DNA from 3 places in the Pannonibacter sp. Q-1 genome. Region 2 is predicted to be linked to each of the others. Evidence: predicted binding sites of a transcription regulator. Region 2 holds the regulator's gene; each other region holds the start of a gene.

Region 1 (9,986 bases), on a different contig from region 2:
CGATGCAGGTACTGCCAGCCGATGCCAGCAGGAAAACAGCAAACCAGAGGCGCAGATATGTGGAGCCGGGATAGCGCACGACAGCTGCCGCCAGCGTCAGCGTAAACACCGCATAGACGCCGGAAAGACCAAGCAGTATCGCAGGCACAGAAAAAAGCAGCTCCAACGGCACCTCCAGAAACGCAACCCGGCACATCCAACACGCAATGAACACGGCCCAATGCGCGTTGATCAAGCCCGCGTGGCGCCTGAGCAATTTCAAGGCATGATGCGCCGGCACCGAAAGCCTTGGGACAGAAGCCCGGCAAAGCTACAGGCAAAAAATCAATTATTTCAAAACAAACAGGCACCGGCAGTGCGGCGGGGGCCTCTGAGGAGGCACTTTGCCGCACTGCCGGGTTCCAACTCATCCCGGCGGGCTGAAACGCCCGTCAGCCTGCGATGGCAGCCTCGATGGCCGCCAGGGCTTCCGCAGCCTTGCTCCCGTCCGGGCCACCGGCCTGCGCCATGTCCGGACGGCCGCCGCCGCCCTTGCCGCCAAGGGCTTCGGAGGCGACGCGCACCAGATCCACCGCGCTGAACCGGGAGGTCAGGTCTTCGCTGACGCCAACCACGGCACTGCCCTTGCCGTCTTCGGAAACCGAGATCAGCACAACGATGCCGGAGCCGAGCGCGGTGCGGCTTTCGTCCACCATGCCCTTCAGGTCCTTGGCCGGAATGCCATCCAGCGCGCGGCCGAGGAACTTGACACCGTTGATCTCACGCGGCTGGTCTGCACCACCGGAGGCGCCCCCGCCCATGGCGAGCTTCTTTCGCGCTTCGGAGAGTTCCTTTTCCATGCGCTTGCGCTCGTCCAGCAGCTGGGCAACGCGGGCCGTGATTTCGCCTGCCCCAACCTTCAGGATGGACGCGATCTCGCGGACGCGGGTGTCCTGCTCGTCGAGATAGGCACGGGCTGCTTCGCCGGTCAGCGCTTCCAGACGGCGCACGCCGGCCGCCACTGCACCTTCCGAGACGAGGCGCACGAGGCCGATGTCACCGGTGCGCTTCACATGCGTGCCGCCGCAAAGCTCGACCGAATAGGTCTTGCCTGCCTTCGGCCCATGCAACGCCGTGCCCATGGACACCACACGCACCTCTTCGCCGTATTTCTCGCCGAAGAGCGCCATGGCACCGCTTTCGATCGCCTCGTCCACCGCCATCAGGCGGGTGTCGACCGGGGCGTTCTGCAGGATGATCTCGTTGGCAATCGCCTCGACCTGCTTCAGCTCCGCATCGTCAATCGGCTTGGGATGGGAGAAGTCGAAGCGCAGGCGGTCCGGGGTGACCAGCGAGCCCTTCTGCGCCACATGCGAGCCGAGCACTTCGCGCAGGGCCTCGTGCAGCAGATGCGTGGCCGAGTGGTTGGAGCGGATGTGGCTGCGGCGGGAATGGTCCACCACCAGCTCGACACCAAGGCCAACCGTCACCGTGCCCTCTTCCACCGTCACAGCGTGGATGAAGAGGCCATCGGCCTTCTTCTGGGTTTCGGTGACCTTGAGACGCACGCCGGCAGCCTTCATGACGCCGGTGTCGCCAACCTGACCACCGGATTCGCCATAGAAAGGCGTCTGGTTGAGGATGACGAAGCCCGTCTGTCCGGCCGTCAGCTTGTCCGTTTCCTTGCCATCGGCGACCAGTGCCAGAACGGCGCCTTCCGCCTGCTCGGTCTCGTAGCCGAGGAATTCGGTCGCGCCGCACTTTTCCTTGAGCGCGAACCACACCGTGTCCGTGGCGCTTTCGCCGGACCCCGCCCAGGCCGCCCGGGCCTCGGCCTTCTGCCGCTCCATCGCGGTTGCAAAACCATCGGTGTCCACGGTGATGCCGCGGGCGCGCAGGGCGTCCTGCGTCAGGTCCAGCGGGAAACCATAGGTGTCGTAGAGCTTGAAGGCCGTCTCGCCATCCAGCTCACCGCCCTTGGAGAGATCGGCGGTTGCCGTGTCGAGGAGGCCAAGGCCGCGCTCCAGCGTCTTGCGGAAGCGGGTCTCTTCGAGGCGCAGCGTCTCGGTGATCAGGGCCTCGGCACGCACCAGCTCCGGATAGGCACGGCCCATCTCGCGGATGAGCGCGGGCACCAGCTTCCACATCAGCGGCTCGCGCGCGCCCAGCAGATGCGCATGGCGCATGCCACGGCGCATGATGCGGCGCAGGACATAGCCACGGCCTTCATTCGACGGCAGAACGCCATCGGCAATCAGGAAGCAGGAGGAGCGCAGGTGGTCGGCAATGACGCGGTGGCTCGAACGGGCAGCCCCATCCGCTTCAACGCCGGTCGCATTGACCGAGGCCGAAATCAGGGCGCGGAACAGGTCGATGTCGTAGTTGTCATGGACGCCCTGCAGCACGGCGGCCACGCGCTCCAGTCCCATGCCGGTGTCGATCGACGGACGCGGCAGGTTGAAGCGGCCTTCCGGCGTCTGCTCATACTGCATGAACACGAGATTCCAGATCTCGATGAAGCGGTCGCCATCTTCCTCGGCCGAACCCGGAGGGCCGCCCCAGATGTGGTCGCCGTGATCGTAGAAGATTTCCGAGCACGGGCCGCAGGGGCCGGTGTCGCCCATGGTCCAGAAGTTGTCCGAGGTCGGGATGCGGATGATCTTGCTGTCCGAAAGACCGGCGACCTTCTTCCACAGGGCGTGCGCCTCATCGTCCTCCGAATAGACGGTGACGATCAGGCGCTCCTTCGGCAGGCCGTATTCCTTGGTGATCAGGTTCCAGGCCAGTTCGATGGCCCGCTCCTTGAAATAATCACCGAAGGAGAAGTTGCCCAGCATCTCGAAGAAGGTGTGATGGCGTGCGGTGTAGCCCACATTGTCGAGATCGTTGTGCTTGCCGCCGGCACGCACCACCTTCTGCGCGGTCACGGCGCGGTCGTAGTCGCGCTTCTCCAGGCCGGTGAACACGTTCTTGAACTGGTTCATGCCCGCGTTGGTGAACATGAGCGTCGGGTCGTTGCGCGGCACCAGGGGGCTCGATTCCACGACCTGATGGCCATTCTTGGCAAAGTATTCCAGAAACGCTGATCTGATCTCGTTTACGCCGCTCATCTAGGTCTCGCTCTCGATCCATCGGCAGCGCGGGATATCTCCGGCGGGTGCACTCTCCTGCCCCCTGCCCCGGCCTTTCCCGCGCAAGCAGTTCAAAGCCTTTTATCTTTCACCCTTCGGCCTGTCCAGAAGCGAGGCAGCTGCATTTGGCGCTTGCCTTCAAGGGGCAGAAGACCAGCCCTCGCGGCAATCGTGCTCCAGACAGCAGAAGACCCGCAAAACGCGGGTCTTCAAAACAATCAGACGTAAGGGGTATCCCACCGGCAGCCTGTACCGGCAGGGGATATCAATCGTCAGCGTCTTCGCTGTCGCTGTCACCGGTGGTGATGGCTTCAGCCAGAAGACCGGCGTTCTGGCGGATGGCGAGCTCGATCTCGTCGGCAATGGCCGGATTGTCGCGCAGGAACTGCTTGGCGTTCTCGCGGCCCTGACCGAGGCGCTGGCTGTTGTAGGAGAACCATGCACCGGACTTCTCGACGATATTCGCCTTGACGCCCAGATCGACCAGCTCGCCCGACTTGGATACGCCTTCGCCGTAGATGATGTCGAATTCGACCTGGCGGAACGGAGGCGCCAGCTTGTTCTTCACCACCTTGACGCGCGTCTGGTTGCCGACAACCTCTTCCCTGTCCTTGATGGAGCCGATGCGGCGGATGTCGAGGCGGACGGAGGCATAGAACTTCAGCGCGTTGCCGCCCGTCGTGGTTTCGGGCGAGCCGAACATGACGCCGATCTTCATGCGGATCTGGTTGATGAAGATCACCATGCAGTTCGACTTGGAGATCGAGGCGGTGAGCTTGCGCAGCGCCTGGCTCATCAGGCGGGCCTGCATGCCCGGCAGGCTGTCGCCCATTTCGCCTTCCAGCTCGGCCTTCGGCGTCAGGGCAGCCACCGAGTCCACCACCAGAATGTCGATGGCGCCGGAGCGCACCAGCGTGTCGGCAATTTCAAGCGCCTGTTCACCGGCATCGGGCTGGGAGATCAGCAGGTCGTCCAGATTGACGCCCAGCTTGCGGGCATAGATCGGATCAAGCGCGTGCTCAGCATCCACGAAGGCGCAGATGCCGCCGGACTTCTGAGCCTCGGCAATGGTGTGCAGGGCCAGCGTCGTCTTGCCCGAGGATTCCGGGCCGTAAATCTCGACGATACGGCCCTTCGGCAATCCGCCGATGCCCAGCGCAATATCGAGGCCGAGGGAGCCGGTGGAGACCGTCTGGACCTCAACCACCTGCCCCTGGCCCATGCGCATGATGGAGCCCTTACCGAAGGCCCGTTCGATCTGCGAGAGCGCTGCATCCAGCGCTTTGGTCTTGTCCATCTGGCTGCTCTCTACAAGGCGAAGTGAACTCTGAGACATGTGCGAGGCTCCTTATTCCACGATGGACCCGCCGTTTCAAACTCAGCTTTTGTACTCTCTTTGTTCCAATTTGCCAAGATCTTTTACAAGATTGTTTTTTATCGTTTTTCGTCAATGAGTTCCGTGTATGTTCACGCTTGCGCGCTCTTCCGCAAGCCCGTTCTTTTCACGTAGCTTCGCAAGCAGGCTGGCAGGTTTGCAGAATCGCTGGCATATGGTTTGCGCCCTGCACAGCCGCAGCGGCAGCCCTGCGGGACGGCCGGGCGAACGCCTGCACCGCCTCATTGCACCGGGACGGGCCTTGCAAGGAGACACGGCAATGAACGGAACAGTCCAGACAGCGGCCCCGGCGGCCTGCTTCGGCGCCATTCATCTCGACCTGATCGCCCATGCGAAGGAGCCCATCCACCGCGAAACCTCCACCCCGTCCACCATGCGGGGCATGCCCGGCGGCGTTGCCACCAATGTGGCGCGGGGGCTGGCGAAGCTCGGCGTGCCGGTGGCCCTCAGCGGAGCGCTGGGAGATGACGGCGACGGCGCCGCATTGCGCAGCCTTCTGGGGCGCGAACAGCTGAACCTTTATGGCGTGCGCACCCTGCCGATGCCCACAGGCCGTTACGTGGCCCTGCATGACCCGGATGGCTCGCTTGCCGCCGCTGTGGTCGATACGGATATCACCGAGAGCCTTGATGCGTCGCTCGCACGTGATCTGTCACCGGCGGCACGGGCAGCCGGCCTCTGGTTCATCGAGGCCAACCTGCCCCAGGCCGTGCTCGAAGCGCTGGCACAGGCCTCCGGTAGCAGGCTACTGGCGGCCGATGCGGTGTCGAATGCCAAGGCGGCACGCCTTCGCCCCATCCTGCCGCGGCTTGATATCCTCTTCGTCAACCGGGGCGAGGCCGCACACCTTACCGGGCTCAGCTCCGATACCCTGCAGGAAGAACTCGGCGCCGCCCTGCGGGCCCTTGGCCCGGGAGCCGTGGTGATCAGCGCAGGTGCAAAGCCGCTCTTCTGGTCCAAGGGGGAGGCTCATGGCTTCCTGACCCCGCCTCCCGCCATGGTCCATGACGTGACCGGTGCGGGCGACGCGCTGATGGCCGGAACGCTTGCGGGCATCGCCCGCAACCTGCCCCTCTCCGAGAGCCTCGAGAAAGGCCTTGCTGCAGCCGCCATGACGCTTGCCGTCACCGGCGCAGTGGCGGCAGGCCTGAGCTGGGCGGCGCTTGAGGCACTGCCTTCAGCCTCTGCCCCACGTTGAACCTGCAGCACCCGCAGGTCTATAAGAACACCAACCGGCCGGCACGCCCCTGAGGCGTGGCCAAAGCCATCCCACCCTTTCAGCGCCGTGCCGCCCCGCAATGGTCCGGCACGGGCCGCAAGCCTTGAGGAAAGAACCATGTCCACCTCCCTGCCCGCCAGCCTTGCGGATCTTCTCGTCTATTCCGCCGAGGTTCAGGCCGCCCGCGCTGCCGGCAAGCCCATCGTGGCGCTGGAATCGACCATCATCACCCACGGCATGCCCTTCCCACAGAATGTGGAGACGGCACGCCAGGTCGAAGCGGACATCCGCGCGGCGGATGCCGTGCCGGCCACCATCGCCGTGCTCGACGGGCGCATCCGCATCGGCCTTGATGCCGCAGACCTTGACCGGCTGGGGCAGGAAAAGAACGTGATGAAGTGCTCGCGCGCCGATCTGGCCATTGCGGTGGCGACGGGCCGGCCGGGTTCCACCACGGTGGCGGCAACCATGATGGCCGCTGATGCTGCCGGAATCAGCGTCTTCGCCACGGGCGGCATCGGCGGCGTGCACAAGGGGGCTGAAACCAGCTTCGATATCTCCGCCGATCTGGACGAACTCTCCCGCACGCCGGTCTGCGTTGTCTGCGCCGGGGCCAAGGCCCTGCTCGATATCCCGAAGACGCTGGAAGTGCTGGAAACGCGCGGCGTGCCGGTTATCGCTTATGGCACGGACGAAGTGCCCGCCTTCTGGTCGCGCGAGAGCGGCCTGCCCGCCCCGTACCGTATGGACAGCGCCGGGGAGATCGCCCGCCTGATCGAAGCGCGCAAGCTGTTCGGCGGCCATGGCGGCGTGCTGATCGCCAATCCGGTTCCGGCAGAGAGCGAGATCAGCCGCGGCGAGATGGGCCAGTATATTGACGCGGCCATTGCCGAGGCCGCCCGGCGCGACGTGCGGGGCAAGGCCGTCACGCCCTTCGTGCTGGGCCATATCTTCGAGCTGACGAAGGGCCGCAGCCTCGTCACCAACATCGCGCTGGTGCGCAACAATGCCCGCCTTGCTGCCGCGATTGCCGTGGCTCTGGCGGCGGCAAAGTAACGACGCGTCACATGCCCCTTCCCGCCCTGTCGCCTTCATGTGACAGGGCGGGCGGATTATCATGGCCCCGCAGGTCTTTGCGTTGACTTGCTGTCATCAGCCTGACCTATTTGGTTGCAACAAGCGGAAGGCCTGCCGGATCCTCCGGCGGGGCGCAGATGCAGGAGGAAGACGATGACCGAGGCACAGAGCAAGAGCCCGCTGCAGTATCTCGACCGGGCCGTCGGCGCTCTCAGGGATCTGGGCCTCATGCCCGAAACGCAAGCCGATGCGCCGATCAACGCGCTTCTTGAGCAGATCTCGGACCTGTCGCCGGACAAGATTGCCGTGATCACCCGCACGCTCGGCCAGGCCTCCACCTTCAACGAGATCGTCCGCACCCAGATCGCCGCCATGACCATCGGCGAGCGCTACGAGGCGATCACGGATGCCTTCAACTCGATCCGCGACGACGCCAAGGCCATGGTCGACCAACTGGCCGATGGCAAGATTTCCTTCATGGAAGGCCTGTCCAACCGCTGGCGCGACATGCGCCGCGGCACCATTTCCGACCGCTTCGACACCATCCGCAAGACCTATCTGGAGGTCGCAAAGGACACGAAGGAGCAGATCCAGCGTGAGCAGACCATCCTCAACGCCTACCGTGACTATCGCGGCGCGCTGAAACAGGCCGAGGTTCTGGCGCTGGAAGTGCTGAACACCGCCACCGCCAAGCTGAACGCCGCCAAGGCGTCGCTGGAAGCAGCGTCTGCCGAAGTCACGGCCTTCAGCGGCGAGGATCTTGCGGCCAAGGCAAGGCTGGAACTCACCCGCGACGAGCGCATGCGCGAGATGCAGGACGAGGAAAAGCGCTATCAGGTCGCCAAGGATCTCTCCGACAACCTGACCATCGGCTACAACACGTCTGAAGTGATCATGGCGCGCCTGATGCAGACGACCAACGCCAAGGAGCGGGTCTATGCCCAGTCGGTCAGCTTCTTCTCCACCAATGAATCGGTGCTGACGGCGCTCAACGCCTCCTTCACCGGCCTGCAGGGCCTGCATGAATCGACCGCGACCCTGAATGCCATGAAGGACGGCGTCAACAAGAGCCTCGAGACGCTGGCCGAAATCGGCGATGCCGTGCAGGAGGCCGCGCTGAAAGCCGGTTACGGCCCCACCGTGCAGGCGGCGTCGGTCAAGAAGCTGGTGGACAGCGTGGTCAACTTCCAGGTTAATTCGCGCAATATCATCAACGAGATGCGCGAGATGTCGACGAAAAACTCCGAAGAAATCCGCCTTGCCGTCGAAGATGGCAAGCGCCGTCTGGCAAAGCTTGCAGCCGGTGAGGCTCTGATCAAGGGCTGAGCCCATCCGGCCGGCTTGACAGGCCGGCCGGCGCACACGACTTGATGAACCAGCCCCAGCGGGCCGGAGGATTGGAATGGCCGCAACACAGAAGGCCGCAGGACAGCCGCTCGACGAGCTGATGATGGCGATGGATGTGGTCGACACATTGCGCCATGACGAGGCCCTTGTTCAGCGCGAGCTGAGTGGAACTGACCGTGATGCGCAACTGATCGCCCGCCTGCGGGACATCTATGCCTCACAGGGCATTGACGTGCCCGATCACATCCTGCTGCAGGGTGTTGCCAGCCTCAAGGAAGACCGTTTCGTCTATGCCCCGCCAAAGGCCGGGCTGCAACGGTTTCTGGCCCTGCTTTACATCCGGCGCATGAGCTATGCCCGCGTGGCGGCGATCGCGCTGGCGGCACTCGTGATTTCCTTGTCCGCCTGGCATTTCCTCGTCACGGCCCCGCGTGAAAGGGCTGCGGAGGCTCTCCAGGCCGAGCTCAGCCAGACTTTGCCTCAGGACATTGCGCGGCTGACCGCAGCCATCAATGCGGCCGCTCTGGACGATGCGGTCAAGGTGCAGGCCGCAGGGCTTGCAGCTGACGGTGAACGGGCTCTGGCGCGCGGTGATGCGGCCGATGCACGGCGGGTGCGCGACCAGCTGGCCGCACTCGACAGCGAGCTGGCCACCACCTTCACCGTTCGCATTGTCTCCCGCCCGGATGTGCCCACGGGAGTGACACGCATTCCCGATGTGAATCAGTCGGCCGAGAACTTTTATCTGGTGGTGGAGGCGATCGGTGCCGATGGCAAGCCTCTGCCACGGCGGATCGTCTCGGAGGAAGACGGCAGGGAAAAGACCGTGACCATCTGGGCGCAGCGGGTACCGGTCAGCGTTTTCAATGCGGTACGCGACGACAAGGCGAAGGATGGCATCGTCCAGGATGCCGAACTGGGCGTGAAGCTGCGCGGCAAGCTCGGCATCGAGTGGAGCAAGCCGGTGGAACAGGGGGCCATTACCGAATGGTGACACCGGAACGGGGGCTTGAGCCATGCTGAGCGGACGTCAGACACTCTCGGCCATCGAACAGGCCCTTGCGGATCTGCGCCGCGAGGAGACTGAGCTTGCCCACCGTATCGAACGGGCAACGCGGGCCATTTCGGCGCTATCGGAGAAGATGAGCGAGGGTTTCCGGGACCTTGCAAAATTCCGCATGGAGACAGAGGAAGCCGAGCATCTTGGCGCCGATCTGGAAGGCGCGGCGCGGACAGCGCGGCAGCTGCTGGAGCGGCGCAACGCCGATCTGGCACGCCTTGCCGAAGAGGTCCGCCTCAAGGAAAGCCAGCGGGCAGAGCATATGCGCGAGCGGGACAGGCTTTCCGCCGCCCGATCCGCCATTCTTGAGCAGATCGAGGCACTGGAAGGGCCTCTTGTCCAGGCCCTTGCCGCAGATGAGACCCACAAGGGGCTGAAAGCTGCGGCAGAACAGGCCGCCCGCACCGCCACCGCCGCTTCGGAAAAGGCCCTCCAGGCAGAAGCGGACCGGGAGGAAAAGGGCAAGGCCTACGAAAACGACCCGCTGTTCAAGTATCTGTGGCAGCGCGGCTTCGGCACCACGGGCTACAGCCACTCAGGCCTGGTGCGTTCGCTCGACCGCTGGGTCGCCGGTCTGATCCGGTTTGATGCGGCCCGGCCGAACTATGCCATGCTGACCGAAATCCCTCCGCGCCTCACAGCCCATGCGGCCCGCTGCAATGAGCTGGCCAGTGAGGCGGCGGATGCGGTTGCCGCGTCCGAACGCCAGACGCTGACACGGCTTGCCGGGCAGGACCTTGAGGGAGAGGCCATCGGGCTGCAGGACGCCCTCCTGCA
Region 2 (9,986 bases):
ACCGAGAGGATGACGCTGCCGTGCACCTGAGGATGCTCATAGGCCGTGCGGGAGGGGACGACTTCGCCGGAGACGGGATCGCCGTGCCAGTGGCCCTGTGCGGCGCCTTCGATGCCATAGGCCCAGAAGAGGCCGGTGTTGAACCATTGCGGCGAGTTCGGAGCGGCGGCCTGAAGCGCCATCATGACGCGCATCTCGTCGAAGAAGGCGCGGGCATCGTCTTCGCTGTCGAAGGTGCCGGTTTTCCAGCCCCAGTAGGTCCAGGTCCCGGCAAGCCTGTCAAAGACCTGCCGTGCCGAGGTTTCCGGCCCGAAGCGCGCCTCTTCGGGAAGAGACTTGAGCGCTTCCCCGTCGGGAACCGACCGTTGCAGCCAGACCGGGACACCGTCCTCCGGCACTTTCTTCAGACGGGCGGCAACGCCCGTCTTGCGGAAATACTTCTGGCACAGCACATCCGCGGCAACCTGGGAAAAGCGCTCCGGCACTTCCGATACCGCCTGCCGCGACAGAACCTTGCCGCCTTGTGTGCGAACTTCGCTCTGGTGCTGGCGGAAACGAATATCGCAATATGCCGGCGCTCCGGCTTTGGTGAAAAGTCGGTTGATACGCATTTGGCCCCCGCAAACGCATTTGAATGAGGTGCAAGTCTGGAAGCCGCCGGTTCGCTCACTGAACAAGCGCGGCTACGGCTTGAATTTTAACAAAATATTAATCATTCGAAAGTGGGTGGCACATCTTTCGCTTCAATCATGAGAAGAAGTGAAGTTGAAGTTTTTATCTGAGAGTGACACCCGTCCGCGCAAGATATTGATTGTGCGTAATCTGTCTCGAATTAATCATGTTTTGAATATCCGCCGGGATATCTAACCAGATACGCTTGCGGGACTGCGGTGCTGGAGCAGGCAGAGGATAACGCGCCTATAAATTGTGCATTCGCCAAATGTCTGTCCGGGGTGTTTTGCGCCTCCACCTGTCTTGGCCTTGACGCCGCGACACTGGTCAGGGCAAAAGCGAAGCAGTTTAATGAAGCCTGGTCAGGAGAGAACCATATGGCTTCAAGTGTCAGGAGTGGCCGGGCGTGCTGTTAACGCGGGCATCAACGAAGCAACTGCTCGCGCGCCTGCATGACGTGATCATGGCCGGCCTTGCCATGACGATTGCGCTGCTGGCCCGGTACGATCTTCAGTCCCTGCCGCCCATGAGCCGCCTCGCGTGGTGGGTTCTTTCATTCGCGGCCATCGCCGGCGTGATGTTTGCTCTTTTCGGTCTGGGGAGAGGAATCTGGCGCTTTGCCTCGCTGAGCGATCTGCGGAGCATCGTGCTGAGCAGCACGGCCGCGATCTTCGCGTTTCTGATTCTTCATTTCCTCGTCGACCGGCTGGCCGGCTTTCCGCGCGCAACGCCGCTCATCCTGTGGTTCGTGCTGATCGTGTTGCTGGGCGCGCCCCGCATCATGTACCGCGCTTATAAAGACGGGCATCTTGGCGGGGTCGGGTTCCGGAAACGGGACATACAGAACCGCGAACATGTGCTGATCGTGGGACATGTCGGCGACGCTGACAACGTCATCCGCAATTACAAGCTCGAGTCCTCCCGACTCTACAAAGTGGAAGGCATTGTCGAGCTTGGTGCAGGCAAGCGCAGCGGCAGGGCCGTGCGGGGGGTGCCGGTTATCGGCTCGGCTGATGAGCTGGAGCGGATCGTTGGCCGTCTTGCAATGGGCGGTGTCCCGGTTTCGGCGCTGCTTCTGGCAACGCCCCGCGCCGGTGAGGCGGGCATGCAGTCTCTTGCCGCCAGTGCCGCGCGGCTCAAGCTGCCCCTGCGCCGCGTTGTAAACAGGCCGCTCACGGGCACTGAGCCGGATCTGGCCAGTATCACGCTGGAAGATCTGCTTGGCCGGCCTCCGGTGCAACTGCAACTGGAGGCGATCAGGTCCCTGATCGGTGGTCAGACGGTGCTTGTCACCGGTGCCGGCGGCAGCATTGGCTCGGAGATTGTCCGGCAGGTGGTGGCCTGCAACCCGGCTTCGATCATCCTGTTCGATTCAAGCGAATACGCTCTTTATGAAATCGATCTCGAAGTCTCCCGCCTCAATCCGGACCTGCCCCGGCAGGCCGTCATCGGCAACGTGCGCGACAGGCGGCGTGTGCATGAGGTGATGCAGGCCTGCAGGCCTGCCGTTGTCTTCCACGCCGCGGCCCTCAAGCATGTGCCGCTGGTGGAGAACAATATTTGTGAAGGTGTGCTGACCAACGTCTTGGGGACCCGCAATGTGGCTGATGCGGCCGTTGCCTGTGGTGCCCGTGCGATGGTGCAGATTTCGACCGACAAGGCCGTGCGGCCCACCAGCATGATGGGCAGGACCAAGCGGATCGCGGAAGCCTATTGCCAGGCACTGGACATCAGCGGCGTCGACACCCGGTTCATCACCGTGCGGTTCGGCAACGTGCTGGGATCCAACGGCTCGGTCGTGCCGCTTTTCAAGCGGCAGATTGCCGCCGGCGGTCCGATCACGGTGACGCACCCGGAAATGACGCGTTATTTCATGACGATCCGGGAGGCGACCGAACTGGTGCTGCAGGCCGCTTCGGCCGAAATCGGACGCGAAGAAACACGCGGGCGCATCTTTGTCCTCGACATGGGCGAGCCCGTGAAGATCCTGACACTGGCAAGAACGATGATTTCCCTGGCGGGACTGCGGCCGGATGAGGACGTAGCCATCAAGTTTACCGGTCTGCGTCCGGGGGAAAAGCTTTATGAAGAGCTGTTTGACGCCAACGAGATGACCACCCCTCACGATGCAGAGGGCTTCTTTGTCGCCTCCGCCGGCATCATTCCGCTCGAGCGTTTGACGTGGCATCTGGAGCGCCTCGGCAACAGTGCGGCTGCCGGTGGGGAAGATCAGTGCAAGGCGATGCTGATCGCCGCGCTGGGTGAAGTCGAGGCCGGAAGCCCCGTTCAGACCGCGATGCCCCGAATGCGTTGAACCGCAAGCTCCGGGTGGCGGCTGCTGTGGTGCGGTTGGGCAATTTCAACGCATGATGCGCCTGCATCGAAAGACCTGAGTGAAGAGACTTTTTTAAAGGGAATTGCCGTTTTGACTGAGGTTGCTCAAAAACTGGCCGGGCGAAACCGCGGCAAGCCGGTGCAGGCGCTCGAATTCCTCTTCGTATCGGTATTTGCAGCGCTTCCGCCTGTCCTGACGGTCGCCCGGGTGTCTCCGCCGTTGTTTCTGGGGCTGGCCGCTGTCTTTCTTGCGGGGCTGGCGTGGTGTTACCGCGGGCAGGCAATGTTTGAGGGCCTGGGCTCGAAGATCCGGTCTCCCTTGCTCCTGGCGGGCCTCGCCTGTACAGCCTTCATGCTGATCTCCGTTACCTGGGCGCCTGTCCCGGTACAGGCGAGGGGGCTGAGTTCGGCATGGGGTTTCCTCTTCTCGGTCCTTGTCTCAGGCCTTTTGTGGCTATGTGTCTGTGCCTTGCCGGTTCCGGTGCTTGACCGTCTTGCAGGACGGATCGGAGCCGCGCTTGCCATCTCTCTGCCGCTGACGGCTGTTCTGATTTTTGTTCATTTCCTGACCGGCGGCGTGCTGAATGCAGAACTTCGCGCCGATCCTGACAACTACGTTCTGAACCGCGCGGCCGTCGCTATCGCCATGTTCCTGCCGTTTGCAGCTCTCGTGGTCTTGAAACAGCGCCGCCGCTTGCCCCTGGCCGGACTGCTGGTGTTTGCAGCTGTGTCATGCTTTCAATCCGACAGCTCGTCGGCGCAGCTCGGCGTGCTTGTCATCCTGCTGTTGACCGTTCCGGCCTTCGTCTGGCCGCGGGCTATCTACAGGGTCGTGACCGGTGGCGCTCTTGTGACCTTTGTCTTGATGCCGCTCATTGTCGGCCATGTGAATGACATGATCCCTCAGGCCGTCCACGAAAAGGTCGGCTACACCTCGCTGACCATACGCGGGCTCATCTGGACGGAATATGCCAATTTGCTGCCCGGGCATGTCTGGCTGGGATATGGGATGGAAGCCTCGAAAGTGGCAGACGAATTGCCCGAAGCTGCCGGATATTCACCTGAGAGAAAATACCTGCTTGGTTTCGGGCACAGCCATAACGCGCCGTTGCAAATCTGGTTCGAACTGGGGCTGGCCGGGGCGGCTTTGTTCGCTGCAGCGCTTGCCCTGTTGTTCCGCCGCGCGGGCCACCTTCTGGGCGCGAGCCTCGCGGCGGCAACCGTCACTCTGGCCGTCACCTACAGTGTCGCGGTTGTGAGTCATGGGGCATGGCAGGGCTGGTGGTTCAGCCTGATGATCCTCACAGCGGTGCCCTTCATGGTGAAAGGGCGGGCTGAAGCAGTCCGGTCTGCTCCGGAGCTTGCTGCCGGCTCTCAATCCGCCTGACTCATTGGGAGTTGGACAAATCCTTGCGGCGCAAGAGCCTTTTCAAGGCGTGAGGTGTGAGCATCGAAACTCCTGGCATGAGGCGGCCTTTTCAGGTTTCGGGACCGGGCCTTGCTCCTCCCGCCGTCTTGTCTTCGGCCGGGGTATCCGTCACCAGCCTGCCTTCCTCGGCCTTGTAGATATACTGGCTTGCTACCAGCCAGCCCTTGAGGGGGCGGAGGGGCGGAATGCAGGTGAGGAGGAGCAGCGGCAGCGTTGTGAAGAGGTGGACCCAATAGGGCGCCGTGTAGGCAATTTCCAGCCACATGGCGAAGGCAACGCTCGGAACGCAGGCAAAGCAGATGACGAAGAAGGCCGGGCCATCCGCCGGGTCGGCGAAGCTGTAGTCAAGGCCGCAGACTTCACAGGACGGGGCAAGGGTGAGAAAGCCCTTGAACAGATGCCCCTGACCGCAGCGCGGGCAACGGCCGCGCACGCCGACATGGGCGGGCGACTGGGCTGGCCACTGGCCGGATGTCTCGATGGTCATGAGGGCCTCCTTGTGCTGGCCGGCTTGCGGCAAATCAGGATAATTCCTTACCCGCTAACTGCGGCGCAGACGCGTCCGGAGCAAGATGCGTTTTGACGCAGGGGGCAAGGGGAGGGCAGGTCAGCTATTCCTGTGCCCGGCGGGAACTTGGTCCGAGCGCTTCTGCACCGCCCGTATCAAGGCTTTGAGTGGTTGGCGCAACATGCCTGGAGCCCTTTCGATGAAAACGGAGCGGCCAGCCGTGCTCTGGCTGCCTGTTTTCACGCGATTCCGGACGCAAACCCGGTGCCGCCTTTGCCGGAATTGCTCTTGCATGCGTGCAGCCACCGCACGGGCCCGCCCAGTTGCCGGTGACGCAAGTCTGCCGGGTGCGTGCCGCGTGCTGCCATAAACAGAAATGCCGGAAACAGTGTCTCCGGCATTCTTCAAGCGTGTCGAACGGGCGGCAGCGGCTCAATACTGCCGGAACAGGGCCACAAGCTTGCCCTGGATGCGCACGCGGCCGGGGCCGAAGATGCGGGTTTCATAGGCCGGGTTGGCAGCTTCCAGCGCAACGGAAGCGCCCTTCTTGCGCAGGCGCTTGAGCGTTGCTTCCTCGTCGTCCACCAGTGCCACGATGATGTCGCCGCTCTCGGCCGTGTCGGTCTTGCGGATCAGCACCGTGTCGCCATCCAGAATACCAGCTTCGATCATCGAATCACCGCGCACTTCCAACGCATAGTGCTCCCCGCGGCTGATCAGCTCGGGTGGCACGGAGATGGAATGGCTGTGGGTCTGGATCGCCTCGATCGGAACACCGGCAGCGATGCGGCCCATGACCGGGATGGAGGTGAAGTGAGGGGCGGTTTCCGCAGCCGGGGCGGACGGAGCGGCGGCCGGGGCAGATGCCTTGCCGAGCGATCCCTCGATCACCGACGGCGCAAAGCCCTTGCCGCGCGGCGAAGACAGGCCCGGCGTGACCGAATCCGGCAGGCGGACCACTTCCATGGCGCGCGCCCTGTTGGGCAGGCGGCGGATGAAGCCGCGCTCCTCCAGCGCCGTGATCAGACGGTGAATGCCGGACTTGGACCGGAGGTCCAGTGCGTCCTTCATTTCGTCAAAGGACGGCGGAACCCCGGATTCCTTCAGGCGCTCATGAATGAACATCAGCAGTTCGTGTTGCTTGCGCGTCAGCATGTGAGGTCCCCGTTGGAGGGTCTGGTACAAATCATGAACGTACCTTAGCTGTTCTCACTGTGTTCCACAAGTCTTAAGGTGAGGTTAGCGGGATGTTCCTGTCGCATGCACTCAAGACAACACACCGCCGCTGCGCCTTTTCCCGGCAGAACGGTACCTTGCGTGCAATTGCCTGCGGGCCCGGCTTGACTTCATGCGCCGGTGTCCCGAAAGCTGGCGAAAGAAGAAGACACAGCTCCCGCGCTGCCTGCGCCCCGCAGGCGGCCTCACCCTGCCTTAGGCGGCATTCTGCTCTGGGGCGGCGCCACCGGGACCCCGAAAAGACCGAAGATGAACAAGCCTGTCACCATCACCGCCCATTCCGCCTGTCCGCATGACTGCCCCTCCACCTGCGCGCTGGATGTGGAGGTGACGGCAGAGGGCCGCATCGGCCGCCTGCGCGGGGCGGCGGACAATCCCTACACGGCGGGCGTCATCTGCGCCAAGGTTGCGCGCTATGCGGAGCGGCTATACCACCCGGACCGGCTGCTGACGCCAATGGCCCGCGTTGGGGCGAAGGGGGAAGGGCGGTTCGAGCCCGTCTCCTGGGACGAGGCACTGGACCTTGTTGCCGCGCGATTCCTGGAGGCGGAGGCGAAGCACGGGCCGGAGACGGTCTGGCCCTATTACTACGCCGGCACCATGGGGCTGGTGCAGCGCGACAGCATTCATCGCCTGCGCCATGCCAAGGGCTATTCGCAGCAGTTTTCCTCGATCTGCACCAATCCGGCCTGGACCGGCTATGTGGCCGGAACCGGGCTTCTGGCCGGGCCGGATCCGCGCGAGATGATGAAGGCCGACCAGATCATCATCTGGGGCACCAATGCGGTCGCGACGCAAGTGAACGTCATGACCCACGCCATCACCGCCCGCAAGACGCGTGGTGCGAAGATCATCGTGGTTGACGTCTACCGCACCGAGACCATGAAACAGGCGGATATCGGCATCGTGCTGAAGCCCGGCAGCGATGCGGCGCTGGCCTGTGCCATCATGCATGTGCTGTTCCGTGACGGTCTGGCTGACCGGGAGTATCTTGCCCGCTACACCGACTGCCCGGATGAGCTGGAGGCGCATCTTGCCACCCGCACGCCGGAATGGGCGGAAGGGATCACCGGCGTTCCGGCTGAAGAGATCACGCAGCTGGCCCGGATGATCGGCGAGGTGAAGCGCACCTTCATCCGCCTTGGCTATGGCTTTACCCGCAGCCGCAACGGCGCCGTCTCCATGCATGCGGCGGCCAGCATTGCAGCTGTTGCCGGCTCCTGGCAGTATGAAGGGGGCGGGGCCTTCCACAACAACGGGGCGATCTACAGGCTCGACAAGTCGATGGTCGAGGGCAGTTCCCTGCGCACCGGCACGAGGTTCCTCGACCAGAGCCTCATCGGCCGCGTGCTGACGGGGGACCGTGAGGCGCTGGCCGGCGGCCCGCCGGTGACGGCGCTGCTGATCCAGAACACCAATCCGGTCTCCGTCGCGCCGGAACAGACACTGGTGAAACAGGGCTTTGCCCGCGAGGACCTTTTCACCGTCGTGCATGAGCAGTTCATGACGGACACGGCGCGCTATGCCGACATCGTGCTGCCCGCGACCCAGTTTCTGGAGCATGACGACATCTACCGGGGCGGCGGCCACCAGTACATGCTGTTTGGCCCGAAGCTGACGGAAGCGCCGGGTGAGGCGCGGGAGAACATATTCGTTATCAACGAACTGGCGAAGCGTCTTGATGCAAAGGATCATCCTGGCTTCCACATGAGCGCCCGCGAGCACGTGGACTGGATGCTCGTCAATTCCGGCTATGGCACGCTGGCCGAACTGGAGGCCGGGCGCTGGAAGGATCTGCAGCCGGACTTCCGCACCGCCCATTATCTCGATGGCTTCGGCCATGCGGACGGCAAGTATCACTTCAAGGTGGACTGGGGCTTCACCGCTGCGCCCAACCGGCCGGAAGACGGCAAGCCCTTTGGTGCCCACGCCGCCATGCCGCGCCTGCCGGATTACTGGAACGCGGTGGAAAATGCCGACGCGGAGCATCCGTTCCGGCTGGTGACGGCGCCGGCCCGCTCCTTCCTCAACTCCAGCTTCACCGAAACGCCTGGCTCCACCAAGAAGGAAGGCGGCCGGCCGGAGGTCTGGATGCGTCCCGATGAAGCCGCTGCTGCGGGGCTGGAGGATGGCGCCCGCGTCATCCTGGGTAACCGGCGCGGCGAGGTGCGGCTGCATCTGCGTCATGTGGAGGGGCTGGCCCCCGGCACGGTGGTGTCGGAAGGCATCTGGCCCAACACGGCCTTTGAAAACGGCAATGGCATCAACACGCTGATCGGCGCCGAGCCCATCGCCCCCTATGGCGGCGCCGCCTTCCATGACTGCGCCGTGTGGGTGCGCCCGGCTTCTTGATTCGTGCCCGTTAAGCTCCGGATGGCGTGCGGGTGCACAAGCTGCTAGTCTTTCCCGGCGGCACATTGTGCGTGCGGAGCCTTGAGGCAAGCGGATGGGAGAGAGCCGCGCCTTGTGAAACAGGTTATCCGCGCGTCTTTGCCAGCCGCCTCGGGACCATCTGCGCGAGCCTTGTTCTTCCGGTCAAGGAGCGTGCGCAGGAGAGGGCCTTGCGGGAGGAACCAGACATGCCCACGGTGACGTCTCAGCATCAGAGCCGCATCGAGGCGGCGCTTGCCAGCGGGCAGGCGGCGCGCTCGCCCATTGCCGCATCCTGGGCCCGCTCGGCCCATCTTCATGGCCTTGATCCGGTGAAACGCCGGGTGGAGCCGCGCCTGACGGCGCAGGAACTTGCCCTCGTGCGCGAGCGCATGGGCGGGCTCGTGGCCACCGCCGCGCCCCATCTCGACTGGCTGTTCCAGACCATCGGCGGCCTTGGCGCCTGTGTGGTGCTGGCCGACGCGGAAGGCATCGCGGTGGAACGGCGCGGCAACCCGTCCGAGGACCGCGATTTCGCAGCTTCCGGCCTGTGGACCGGTGCCGTATGGTCCGAGGCGGAAGCCGGCACCAATGGCATCGGCACCTGCCTTGCCGAGGGCAGGGCGGTGACGATCCACCGCGACCAGCATTTCCTCGCCCGCAACATTGGCCTCACCTGCACCTCCGCCCCCGTGCATGATGCCGGCGGCCAGCTGGCGGCGGTGATCGATGTGTCCACGGCCGAGCAGGATGTGTCCGCCGCCGTGCTCAGCCTCATCAGCCAGACGGTGCAGAACACGGCGCACAAAGTGGAAGCCGACCTCTTCCATGCTGCTTTCCCGAAGGCCCGTGTGGTGCTGGTTCCGGGCGGCGGCACGCATGGCCTTGCCGCGCTTGTGGCGGTGGATGAGGATGATCTCGTCATCGGCGCCACACGCGGGGCGCGGGCTCTGCTGGGCCTCACCGCCGATCCTGCTGCAAACCCGCGTCCGCTCGCCGATCTTCTCGGCCTGCCGGTGCATGAGCGGCTGGAGGATGCGGAGCGCGCCGTCTTGCACCGGGCGCTGGCCCGGGCCTCGGGCAACGTCTCCGCCGCCTCCCGCGCCCTCGGCCTCTCCCGCGCGACGCTTCACCGGAAACTGGCGAAGGAGTGAGGGGGGCGAGTGCGCTCAGGCATTTGCCACGCTCAGCCCCGGTCCCAAATACCTAGGATAGGCCGGGGCCTGTCAGGCGGGCATGGATTTGCCCCTCACCGCAGCGTCGCCCGTGGTGACGCCGGATATGGGGCGCGACTGTGCTTCCATCTGACACTACCCCACAAACCCGCCATCATCTGTCGCAGAACTGCGACAGGGCACGGGCAGGCGTTCCCGGCCATGGCTCCTCAGACCGTCCGCCGTGCGTCAAGCTCTTCCCATGGCCGCGAGGAGGCGGCCC
Region 3 (9,986 bases), on a different contig from region 2:
TCCACCATGTGGCATAGGTGGAGAAGCGGACCTCGCGCTCCGGCTCGAACCGGCCTGCGGCTTCCAGCAAGCCCACGTGGCCTTCCTGGATCAGGTCATTCATCGGCAGGCCGAAGTTGCGGAAGCGGGCGGCCACGGCGATGACGAGACGCATATGCGAGAGGGACAGGCGGTCCAGTGCGGCCTGATCCTGTTCATCGCGCCACTTGATGGCAAGCTGCTGTTCTTCCTCACGGCTAAGGTACGGCGCGTTGATGGCGGCCTTGACGATCTGACGCCGGGTGCTCATCGATGTACTCATGATGGCAGGCTCCCTGTTGCTTGTCGGATATGTTACGCCACTTGCGGCGGTCCAGATCAGCGTTTTCACCCGGTTTGGACGGTGGCGTGGCAGCCGGGGAATGCAGTGCCCGTCAGCGCGCCTCAGGCACGCAAAGCTGCGGGGGAGGGCAACTCCTTGCCCTGAATAGGCTTTTCGTTTGAGGGCTGCCTTTCGGCCCGCCCGCCGGGCCAGGTTTCTGGCACATTCTGACGCAGGCGCATCACGAAAATGTGGCTGCAGCGTCTCATCAGACCAAGGCATCTGAGATGCTGACGCATCACGGCCTGGGACTGTTCAAACCCCGCACGGGCCTGATCGGTTCCCGGATAAGCCAGGCTCATCGGAAGTTAGTATGAGACAATGGCCTCAGTGAGGGCAATAAAAGGAAAAGGGCGCACGGCTTGCGCCGGACGCCCTTCCTGATCGTAAAAGATGCGGCCTGATCAGGCGGCTTCTTCTTCCTGCTCGCCTTCTTCCTCGGCGCTCTTGATGCGGACCGGGGTCTTGGCGAGGTTCTGCTCGATCTGCTTGACGGCTTCCGTCTCGGAGCACTTGTTCACGGCAGCGATTTCACGGGCCATCCGGTCCAGTGCAGCTTCATAGAGCTGGCGCTCGGAATAGGACTGTTCCGGCTGGGCGTCGGAGCGGTAGAGATCGCGCACGACTTCGGAAATGGCCAGCAGGTCGCCGGAGTTGATCTTGGCTTCGTATTCCTGGGCGCGGCGGCTCCACATGGTGCGCTTGACGCGCGGACGGCCGCGAACGGTCTCCAGAGCCTTCTTCACAGCAGCGGCATCCGCCAGCTTGCGCATGCCGACCGAGGCGATCTTGGCGACGGGGACACGCAGGGTCATCTTGTCCTTCTCGAAGCTGATGACCAGCAGTTCCAGCGCATAACCCGCAACGCTCTGTTCTTCGATGGCCGTGATCTGGCCGACGCCGTGAGCGGGATAGACGATATGTTCGCCAGTCTTGAAGCCCTGACGCTGCGCGGTCTTCTTGGTGGGGGTTGCCATACGCTTCGTAACTCCTGCGCAGTTACGGCTGAATGAGCCGTACCGGGCCGCCACGGGGCGGACCGTTGTTCCTGTGGTAACGCAAACCGGACCGGAACCTGCTCACGCATGAGCACCGGACCTGTCTGTACGTCTTGGGTGGTCAGCCGCCGGTGCTCGCCGGTTCAAACGGGCCGCATTTCACATGTGCATGGCTGCGGAGAAACTTGATCTCGCGCACGATCCAGCGGTGGACTGCGACCATAAAAAAACCTCCAGGGGGAGGGGGTGAACCAAGACTGCGACGACTACTTGAACAACCTATCACAAAAACGCAAAAAACCAAAGCAGAAAGCGACCGGGTGTTATGCCGGCCGCTCTGGCAACTTGCTTCCGTATCGTAACCTGCAGGCTTCCGCCATGCGTCAGGTCAAGGATTTCCCGCTTTTGCCAAGGCTCCAGGATGCTGACGCATCAAGCCTTGCAATTGCTCAGGCGCCGTCCGGACCGTTGGGCGAGAAGTGGGTTTCCAGCTTGTTCTTGATGCCGTCGAACTCGGGTGCCTCGGGAAGGGCATCCTTCTTCTCGGTGATGTTGGGCCATTTTGCCGCATATTCGGCGTTGAGCTCGATCCACTTCTCGAGGCCGGGCTCGGTATCCGGCAGAATGGCCTCGGCCGGGCACTCCGGCTCGCACACGCCGCAGTCGATGCATTCGTCCGGGTTGATGACGAGCATGTTCTCGCCTTCATAGAAACAATCGACCGGGCAGACTTCGACACAGTCGGTGTACTTGCACTTGATGCAGTTGTCAGTGACGACGTAGGTCATCGCGTTCCTCTTGATGGCGCTGGCGGTATCAGCCGGTCCTCGTGCCGTCTCCCTCAGCTACGGCGGACCGGCAGAGCCTGCTTCCCGTTTCAGGGCCGTTGCCTACCGCTTTTGCCCCTTTGTGGCAAGCACAGTAAGGGCAGGAATGGCCCGGCGAAAGAAAAGCGCATGCGTCCTTTTGCCTGTCAGGGGATCAACTTACTCCGGATCCTCGAGGCCGGAGTGAAAAGCGTCCATGCGGCGCCGGTCGCGTTTGGTGGGGCGGCCCGATCCGGGATCCCGCTGCGCCGGGGCAGAGGGCACATCCGCGCGCGGGGCGGGCGGCGGGGTCAGGTCCTTGTAGAGCAGCTGTGCTTCCGGGGCGGGGCCGCGCCGGGTGCCGAGACCGGCGACTTCCAGCACGACAACCCGCCGTTCCAGCGTGATGGTCAGCACATCGCCGGTGCGGATGGCCTTGCTGGCGCTGTCGATTTTCTCGCGGTTGACACGCACATGCCCGCCGGTGGTCAGTTTCTGAGCCAGGGTGCGGGATTTCGTCACCCTGGCAAACCAGAGCCACTTGTCGATCCGCTGCGAGGCGGACGGCCCCGCGTGCGGGGCCGTGTCTGATGTGCCTTTGGCGCTCAGGACTTGCCTTTTTCCATGTTGGCCTTCAGAGCCAGCAGGGCTGCGAAGGGCGAGTTCGGATCAATCGGCTTTTCCGGACGCGGCGCACGGTCACGCTGGCCGGCATGGCCCTGACCCTGCTTCTGGCCCTGATGATGCGGCTTGCCGCCCTTGCCGCCTTCGCGGCGGTCGTCGCGCCGGTCATCACGGCGGCCTTCGCGGTTGCCGTCACGGTTTCCGCGGTGCTCGCCGCCGGAGCGGTTGCGGCCGCCTTCTGCGCCTTCGCCTTCGCCGCGCTTGCCCTGCTGCGGACGGCCGCGGCCGCCCTTGTTGCGGTCACCGCGGTCACCACCGCCCCGGCGCTCGCCAGCTTCACCGCCCTGACGCGAACGCCCGCCGGTGCGGCCCGGACGCCAGATGTCGATGGTGACGGTTTCAGTGGCAACGGCGGCGGCAGCTTCGCCGGCGTCAGCCGTCTCTGCCTCAGCCTCGGCTGCAACCGGTTCTGCGGTGGCTTCAGCTTCTGCCGGAGCTTCGGCTGCGGTTTCTTCCGGTGCAGCTTCCGCTTCCGCCGGAGCGGCTTCGACCGGAGCGGCTTCGGTCGCGGCCGTATCGGCAGGTGCGGCCACCGGGCGCTCGATCTCGCGCTTTTCGTTGCGGTAGCCCAGAGACTTCAGGATTTCCGTGAAGTCATCGCCTGCGCAGCCCAGCAGCGAGGTCATGGCCACGGTGACGGTAAAGCCGCCGCCCTGAGCAATGGCACCATCCGGCGGCGTGACGCTGGCATCCAGCGGCTTCCAGGCGATCAGCGGGCGGATGAGGTCGGCCAGACGCTCCAGAATGTCGACGCGAACGGCGCGCGGGCCGCAGACGCGGAAGCCGACAACCTTGTACAGCGCCTTGTCGATCTGCGGATCGACGGTGATCGAGGTGCGGCCCGAGGCGGACAGCTGCGGCAGCTCCACGAGGCCGGGCATGTCCGGCGTGCCGTGCTTCAGCGCCCAGAGCTGGGCCAGAAGCTGGCTCGGAGCCGGCTTCAGCAGGGCCGGGACATAGATGTTGTAGGCGCCGAAGCGGACACCCAGCTTGCGCAGCGAGGCGCGCATGTCCTGATCGAGCTGGCGCACATCATTGGCCACATCCTGGCGCTCCAGAATGCCGAGCGCCTCATAGATGCGGTAAGCGATGCCACGGGCAAGGCCTTCCAGCCCTTCGGCGTCCTTGAGGTCGATCAGCGGCTTCAGCAGCGTGCCGACATGGGCCTTGACCCACAGGTCAACGCGGGCCTGCACCCGGTCACGGGCGGGGCCGGTCAGGTGCTCGTCGGCCAGCAGCACGAAGCCGGGCACCAGCGTGTCGTCACCGGCGGTGAGACGGGCGACAGGTTCGCCCTGCCAGCGGATGGTGCCGTCCGTGCTCAGGACGAAATCTTCATTGGGCGCGCGCGACAGCCGGTCGGAACGGGCTTCGATCTCGCTGGCCAGTGCCTTCTGGGCTGCTGCGCGTACGGCCTTCCCTTCCGGGCTGTCCGCAACCGCATCCGGCGCGAACCGGAACCCCTGCAGGCGGCCGATATGCTGGCCCTCCACAAGGACGTCCCCAGTCTGCGTGATTTCCGCTTCCAACATGGCGTTCTCTCTCAAACGTCTCATCAATACGCTTGTCCGCCTGTCCACGAACCGTTGGGTCAAACGGTCATGCAGGGCGTCCGACAGTCTGTCTTCAATGCCTCTGGTGACACCCTGCCAGTGAACAGGGTCCTTCAGCCATTCGGCACGGTTTGCCACGAAAGTCCAGGTGCGGATGTGCGCAATCCGGTTCGCAAGAGTGTCGATATCACCATCCACCCTGTCTGCGAAAGCCACTTGACGCTGAAACCAGTCTTCATCGACCACCCCGTTGCGCACGAGCAACGTGTATAGGTGGATAAGCAGGTCTCCGTGGTTAGCCGGGGCGATCTTGCGATAGTCCGGCACCTGGCAGACATCCCAGAGCAACGCCACCCGCGAGGGGGAGGACGCCATGTCGCGGATGCCGTGATCCTTTGCGGCATATTCGAGGGCCTGCGCGTCGTCGGCGGCTGGCGCACGGGCCAGTCCGTCTTCACGCGGAGGCAGGTCCAGTGTGTCACGCAGGCTGGAAATCGACGTGAAATCGAGCTGCGTGTTGCGCCACTGGAAAACTTTCAGTGCATCGAACCGGTGGCTCTCGATCATCTCCACGAGATCATCGGACAACGGATCGACGCGGCCCGTCACACCGAAGGAGCCATCGCGCATGTGACGCCCGGCGCGCCCGGCGATCTGGCCCATCTCGGCGGGGCTGAGATTGCGGTATTGATAGCCGTCGAACTTGCGGTTTCCGGCAAAGGCGATGTGGTCCACATCCAGATTGAGGCCCATGCCGATCGCGTCGGTGGCGATCAGATAATCCACGTCACCGTTCTGGAACAGCTCCACCTGTGCGTTGCGCGTCCGTGGGCTGAGCGAGCCCAGCACCACCGCCGCGCCGCCGCGCTGACGGCGGATCAGCTCGGCAATCGCATAGACCTCGCTGGAGGAGAAGGCGACGACGGCGGAACGGGCCGGCAGGCGCGAAATCTTCTTGGAACCTGCATAGGTCAGCACCGACATGCGCGGCCGCGTCACCACATTGAGGCCGGGAATGAGCTTTTCCAGCAGAGGACGGGCGGTCGCAGAGCCCAGCAGCAGCGTCTCGGAGCGGCCGCGCAGGTTCAGGATGCGGTTGGTGAAGACGTGGCCGCGCTCCATGTCGGCGGCCAGCTGCACCTCGTCGATGGCGACAAACTCGGTGTTGAGATCGAGCGGCATCGCCTCGACCGTCGAAACCCAGAAGCGCGGCGCCTTGGGGACGATCTTCTCTTCGCCCGTGATCAGGGCAACCGCAGCCTCGCCTGCGCGCTCCACCAGACGGCCATAGACCTCGCGCGCCAGCAGGCGCAGCGGCAGGCCGATGAGGCCGGAGGGCTGGGCCAGCATCCGCTCGATGGCGAGATGGGTCTTGCCGGTGTTGGTCGGGCCCAGCACCGCCGTAACGGTTCTGGACCGGGCGGCCGGCGGCAAGGTCATGATCTGGATCGGAGGCATCGCGCGGAGTGCTTCGTTCGGCCGGGTGTCTTGGCCCTCACAAAGGTCAGGGCGTGCGGAAGGCTGTCTAGCATAGGGTCTTCCCCCTGTCCCTCACGATTTTCGGCCCCGGTTCTAACGCGGCGCCATGGCTGAAACGGGGCAGCGAATCCGGGCAAAGGAACGAGTCTGGAACAAAGGCTGATCGAATCGCAGACAAGCCGCGAGTCTGTTTTTGTTCCCTACGACATGTGGTTTCCGGCAAGGGGGTGACCACGAAATCCTGAATCTGACCAAGGATTTAAGGTGGGCAGGGCGCCGTTTTCCGGAATCGCGTCAAGCTCAGGAAATCGTGCAGATCAGGTTAACCGGATCAGCAATTTTCACGAGCGCTATCTCAACCTTCAGCACCAAAGCGGAACGACTCATGCACGAATCGCTGTCCGTTATGCGTTTTTGTTTTGTTCGTACGACAGTTTGTAGTGTTCAAGCGGCAGAGCCACGAAATAGCGGCAGGGGAACGTAACTGGTTGCTCCCGGCAACCAGTTGAACCGGGTCAAAAATAAAGAATTATGTCCCATTATGGGGCGTTTGATTGTTGAGCTGGCGCAGGCGAATAGGTCAAGAGTGTTGGCTCTTTTCTTTGCCCTCATCCCTTTGTATGACTCATGCGCTTTCATATTGGGGAGGTATGGGCTTGGCCATCCGTAAGATTCTCGTTGCCAACAGATCTGAAATCGCCATCCGCGTGTTCCGTGCCGCGAATGAGCTTGGGCTGAAAACCGTCGCCATCTTTGCCGAGCAGGACAAACTGGCGCTGCACCGCTTCAAGGCCGACGAGGCCTATCAGGTCGGCAAGGGCCTGGGCCCGATCGAGGCCTATCTGTCCATCGACGAGATCATCCGGGTTGCCAAACTCTCGGGCGCCGATGCCATCCATCCGGGCTATGGCTTCCTGTCGGAGAGCCCCGAATTTGCCGAGGCCTGCGCCCAGAACGGCATCATCTTCATCGGCCCGCAGCCCGAGACCATGCGCCGCCTTGGCAACAAGGTCGCAGCGCGCAATCTCGCCATCGAGGCCGGAGTTCCGGTCATGCCGGCCACCGATCCGCTGCCCGATGACATCGAGGAGATCAAGATTCAGGCCGCCGGCATCGGTTATCCGGTGATGCTCAAGGCCTCCTGGGGCGGTGGCGGGCGTGGCATGCGCGTCATCCGTGACGAGGCAACGCTGGTGCGCGAAGTGGTCGCCGCCAAGCGCGAGGCCAAGGCCGCCTTCGGCAAGGACGAGATCTATCTGGAAAAGCTGGTCGAACGCGCCCGCCACGTGGAAGTGCAGATCCTGGGCGATTCGCACGGCAATCTGGTGCATCTGTTCGAGCGTGACTGCTCCATCCAGCGCCGCCACCAGAAGGTGGTCGAGCGCGCGCCTGCGCCGTATCTGTCCGAGGCGCAGCGGCAGGAACTGTGCGGCTATGGCCTGAAGATCGGCCAGGCGGTGAACTACTGCGGGGCCGGCACGGTCGAGTTCCTGATGGATTCGGACACGGGCGCCATCTATTTCATCGAGGTGAACCCGCGCGTGCAGGTGGAGCATACGGTGACCGAGCAGGTGACCGGCATCGACATCGTCAAGGCGCAGATCCGCATCGCAGGCGGGGCCGCCATCGGCACCGAGGCGAGCGGCGTTCCCGTGCAGGGGGATGTGCGGCTCAACGGCCATGCGCTGCAGTGCCGCATCACCACCGAAGACCCGGAACAGAACTTCATCCCTGACTATGGCCGCATCACCGCCTATCGCGGTGCGACCGGCTTCGGCATCCGTCTCGATGGCGGCACGGCCTATTCGGGCGCGGTGATCACCCGCTTCTACGATCCGCTGCTGGAAAAGGTGACCGCCTGGGCGCCGAGCGCCGAGGAAGCCTGCAAGCGCATGGAGCGCGCCCTGCGCGAGTTCCGCATCCGCGGCGTTGCGACCAACCTTGTGTTCCTTGAAAACATCATCGGCCACCCGGACTTCCGCGCCAACAACTACACTACGCGGTTCATTGACGGCACGCCGGAACTGTTTGCGCAGGTGAAGCGGCAGGACCGCGCCACCAAGCTGCTGACCTACATCGCCGATGTCTCCGTCAACGGCCATCCGGAAACCCGCTCGCGCCCGCGTCCCGGCCGGGAAGCGGCTGCCCCCGTCGTGCCGGATTTCGGCAATGTGAAGCCCGATGGCACCCGCCAGCTGCTGGAGCAACTGGGGCCGAAGGGCTTTGCCAGCTGGATGAAGGCGCAGCCGCAGGTGCTGGTGACCGACACCACCATGCGGGATGGCCACCAGTCGCTGCTGGCCACCCGCGTGCGCACCCACGACATTGCTGCCATCACCGATGCCTATGCCACCGGCCTTCCGCAGCTTCTGTCGCTGGAATGCTGGGGCGGGGCGACCTTTGACGTGGCCATGCGCTTCCTGACGGAAGACCCGTGGGAGCGTTTGCGCCTGATCCGCCAGAAGGCGCCGAATATTCTGCTGCAGATGCTGCTGCGCGGCTCCAACGGCGTTGGCTACACCAACTATCCGGACAATGTGGTGCGCTTCTTCGTGCATCAGGCGGCGCAGAACGGTGTTGATCTGTTCCGCGTGTTCGACTGCCTCAACTGGGTGGAGAACATGCGCGTCTCCATCGACGCCGTGCTGGAGACGGACAAGCTCTGCGAGGGCGCGCTATGCTACACGGGCGATCTGCTCGACAGCGCAAGGCCGCAGTATGACCTGAAGTACTATGTCAGCCTCGCCAAGGAGCTGGAAAAGGCCGGTGCGCATATCCTTGGCGTCAAGGACATGGCGGGCCTTCTGAAGCCGGCCGCCGCGCGCATCCTGTTCAAGGCGCTGAAGGAAGAAATCGGCATCCCGATCCACTTCCACACGCATGACACTTCCGGCGTTTCGGCCGCCACGGTGCTGGCTGCGGTGGATGCAGGCGTGGATGCCATTGATGCGGCGATGGATGCCTTCTCCGGCAACACCTCGCAGCCCTGCCTTGGCTCCATCGTCGAGGCGCTGAAGGGCTCGGACCGCGATCCGGGGCTTTCGGCGGAGGCCATCCGCCGCATTTCCTTCTATTGGGAAGCGGTGCGCGGCCAGTATGCGGCCTTTGAAAGCGACCTGAAAGGACCGGCCTCCGAAGTCTATCTGCACGAGATGCCGGGCGGCCAGTTCACCAACCTCAAGGAACAGGCCCGCTCGCTTGGCCTTGAAACCCGCTGGCACGAAGTGGCGCAGGCCTATGCCGATGCCAACATGATGTTCGGCGATATCGTCAAGGTCACGCCATCTTCCAAGGTGGTCGGCGACATGGCGCTGATGATGGTCAGCCAGGGGCTGACGGTGGCCGATGTGGTGGACCCCTCAAAGGATGTGGCCTTCCCCGATTCCGTGGTGCAGATGCTGCGCGGCGATCTGGGGCAGCCCCCGGCCGGCTGGCCGCAGGCGCTGCAGGCCAAGGTGCTGAAGGGCGATACGCCCATCACCGTCCGCCCCGGCTCGCTCCTGAAGCAGGAGGATCTGGAAGCCCGCCGCAAGGAAGCGGCTGAAAAGACCGGGCTTGAGATCGGCGACATGGATCTGGCGTCCTATCTCATGTACCCGAAGGTCTACACCGACTTTGCCAAGGCGCAGAGCCAGTATGGCCCGACTTCGGTGCTGCCGACGCCGGTCTATTTCTACGGGCTTGAGGTGGGCGAGGAAATCCTCGTCGAGCTGGAGCCGGGCAAGACGCTGGTGGTCCGCTGTCAGGCGGTGGGCGAAACGGACGAGCAGGGCGAGAAGAAGGTGTTCTTCGAGCTGAACGGCCAGCCGCGCATCATCAAGGTGCCGGACCGGGCCCATGGCGCCGCAGGCAATGCCGCCCGCCGCAAGGCCGAGGCCGGTAATGAGACCCACGTGGGCGCGCCGATGCCGGGCGTCATCTCCACCGTTGCCATTGCGGCAGGGCAGGAGGTCAAGGCCGGTGACGTGCTCTTGTCCATCGAAGCCATGAAGATGGAAACCGCGCTTCATGCCGAGCGCGACGGTGTGGTCTCCGAAGTGCTCGTCACCCCCGGCAGCCAGATCGACGCCAAGGACCTGCTGGTGGTGTTCAAGGCCTGACCGCA

What was found. Region 2 encodes LexA, which represses DNA repair genes until DNA is damaged. Its sites were predicted from a motif close to TGTTCNNNNTGTGTTCNG; they were not measured.
Positions count from the first base shown of each region.
Region 1: recA (recombinase RecA) is a predicted target of LexA. The motif match lies at 4,497-4,514, and genes of this name have one in related genera.
Region 3: ACVNHC_RS18565 (helicase-related protein) is a predicted target of LexA. The motif match lies at 6,019-6,036, and genes of this name have one in related genera.

Region 1 is NZ_JBSXNB010000004.1:645,208-655,193, forward strand. It holds gene ACVNHC_RS14475 (GGDEF domain-containing protein) at 1-148, opposite strand, end outside; gene alaS (alanine--tRNA ligase) at 432-3,089, opposite strand; gene recA (recombinase RecA) at 3,376-4,446, opposite strand; gene ACVNHC_RS14490 (PfkB family carbohydrate kinase) at 4,766-5,704, shown strand; gene ACVNHC_RS14495 (pseudouridine-5'-phosphate glycosidase) at 5,843-6,781, shown strand; gene ACVNHC_RS14500 (hypothetical protein) at 6,956-8,128, shown strand; gene ACVNHC_RS14505 (DUF6384 family protein) at 8,205-9,143, shown strand; gene ACVNHC_RS14510 (hypothetical protein) at 9,166-9,986, shown strand, end outside.
Region 2 is NZ_JBSXNB010000002.1:158,721-168,706, reverse strand. It holds gene ACVNHC_RS04745 (adenosylcobalamin-dependent ribonucleoside-diphosphate reductase) at 1-611, opposite strand, end outside; gene ACVNHC_RS04740 (polysaccharide biosynthesis protein) at 1,079-2,986, shown strand; gene ACVNHC_RS04735 (O-antigen ligase family protein) at 3,098-4,393, shown strand; gene ACVNHC_RS04730 (DUF983 domain-containing protein) at 4,485-4,922, opposite strand; gene lexA (transcriptional repressor LexA) at 5,376-6,098, opposite strand; gene ACVNHC_RS04720 (molybdopterin oxidoreductase family protein) at 6,429-8,531, shown strand; gene ACVNHC_RS04715 (helix-turn-helix domain-containing protein) at 8,759-9,703, shown strand.
Region 3 is NZ_JBSXNB010000006.1:324,811-334,796, reverse strand. It holds gene ACVNHC_RS18585 (RNA polymerase factor sigma-32) at 1-301, opposite strand, end outside; gene ACVNHC_RS18580 (CarD family transcriptional regulator) at 766-1,338, opposite strand; gene fdxA (ferredoxin FdxA) at 1,809-2,147, opposite strand; gene ACVNHC_RS18570 (RNA-binding S4 domain-containing protein) at 2,346-2,714, opposite strand; gene ACVNHC_RS18565 (helicase-related protein) at 2,771-5,842, opposite strand; gene pyc (pyruvate carboxylase) at 6,538-9,981, shown strand.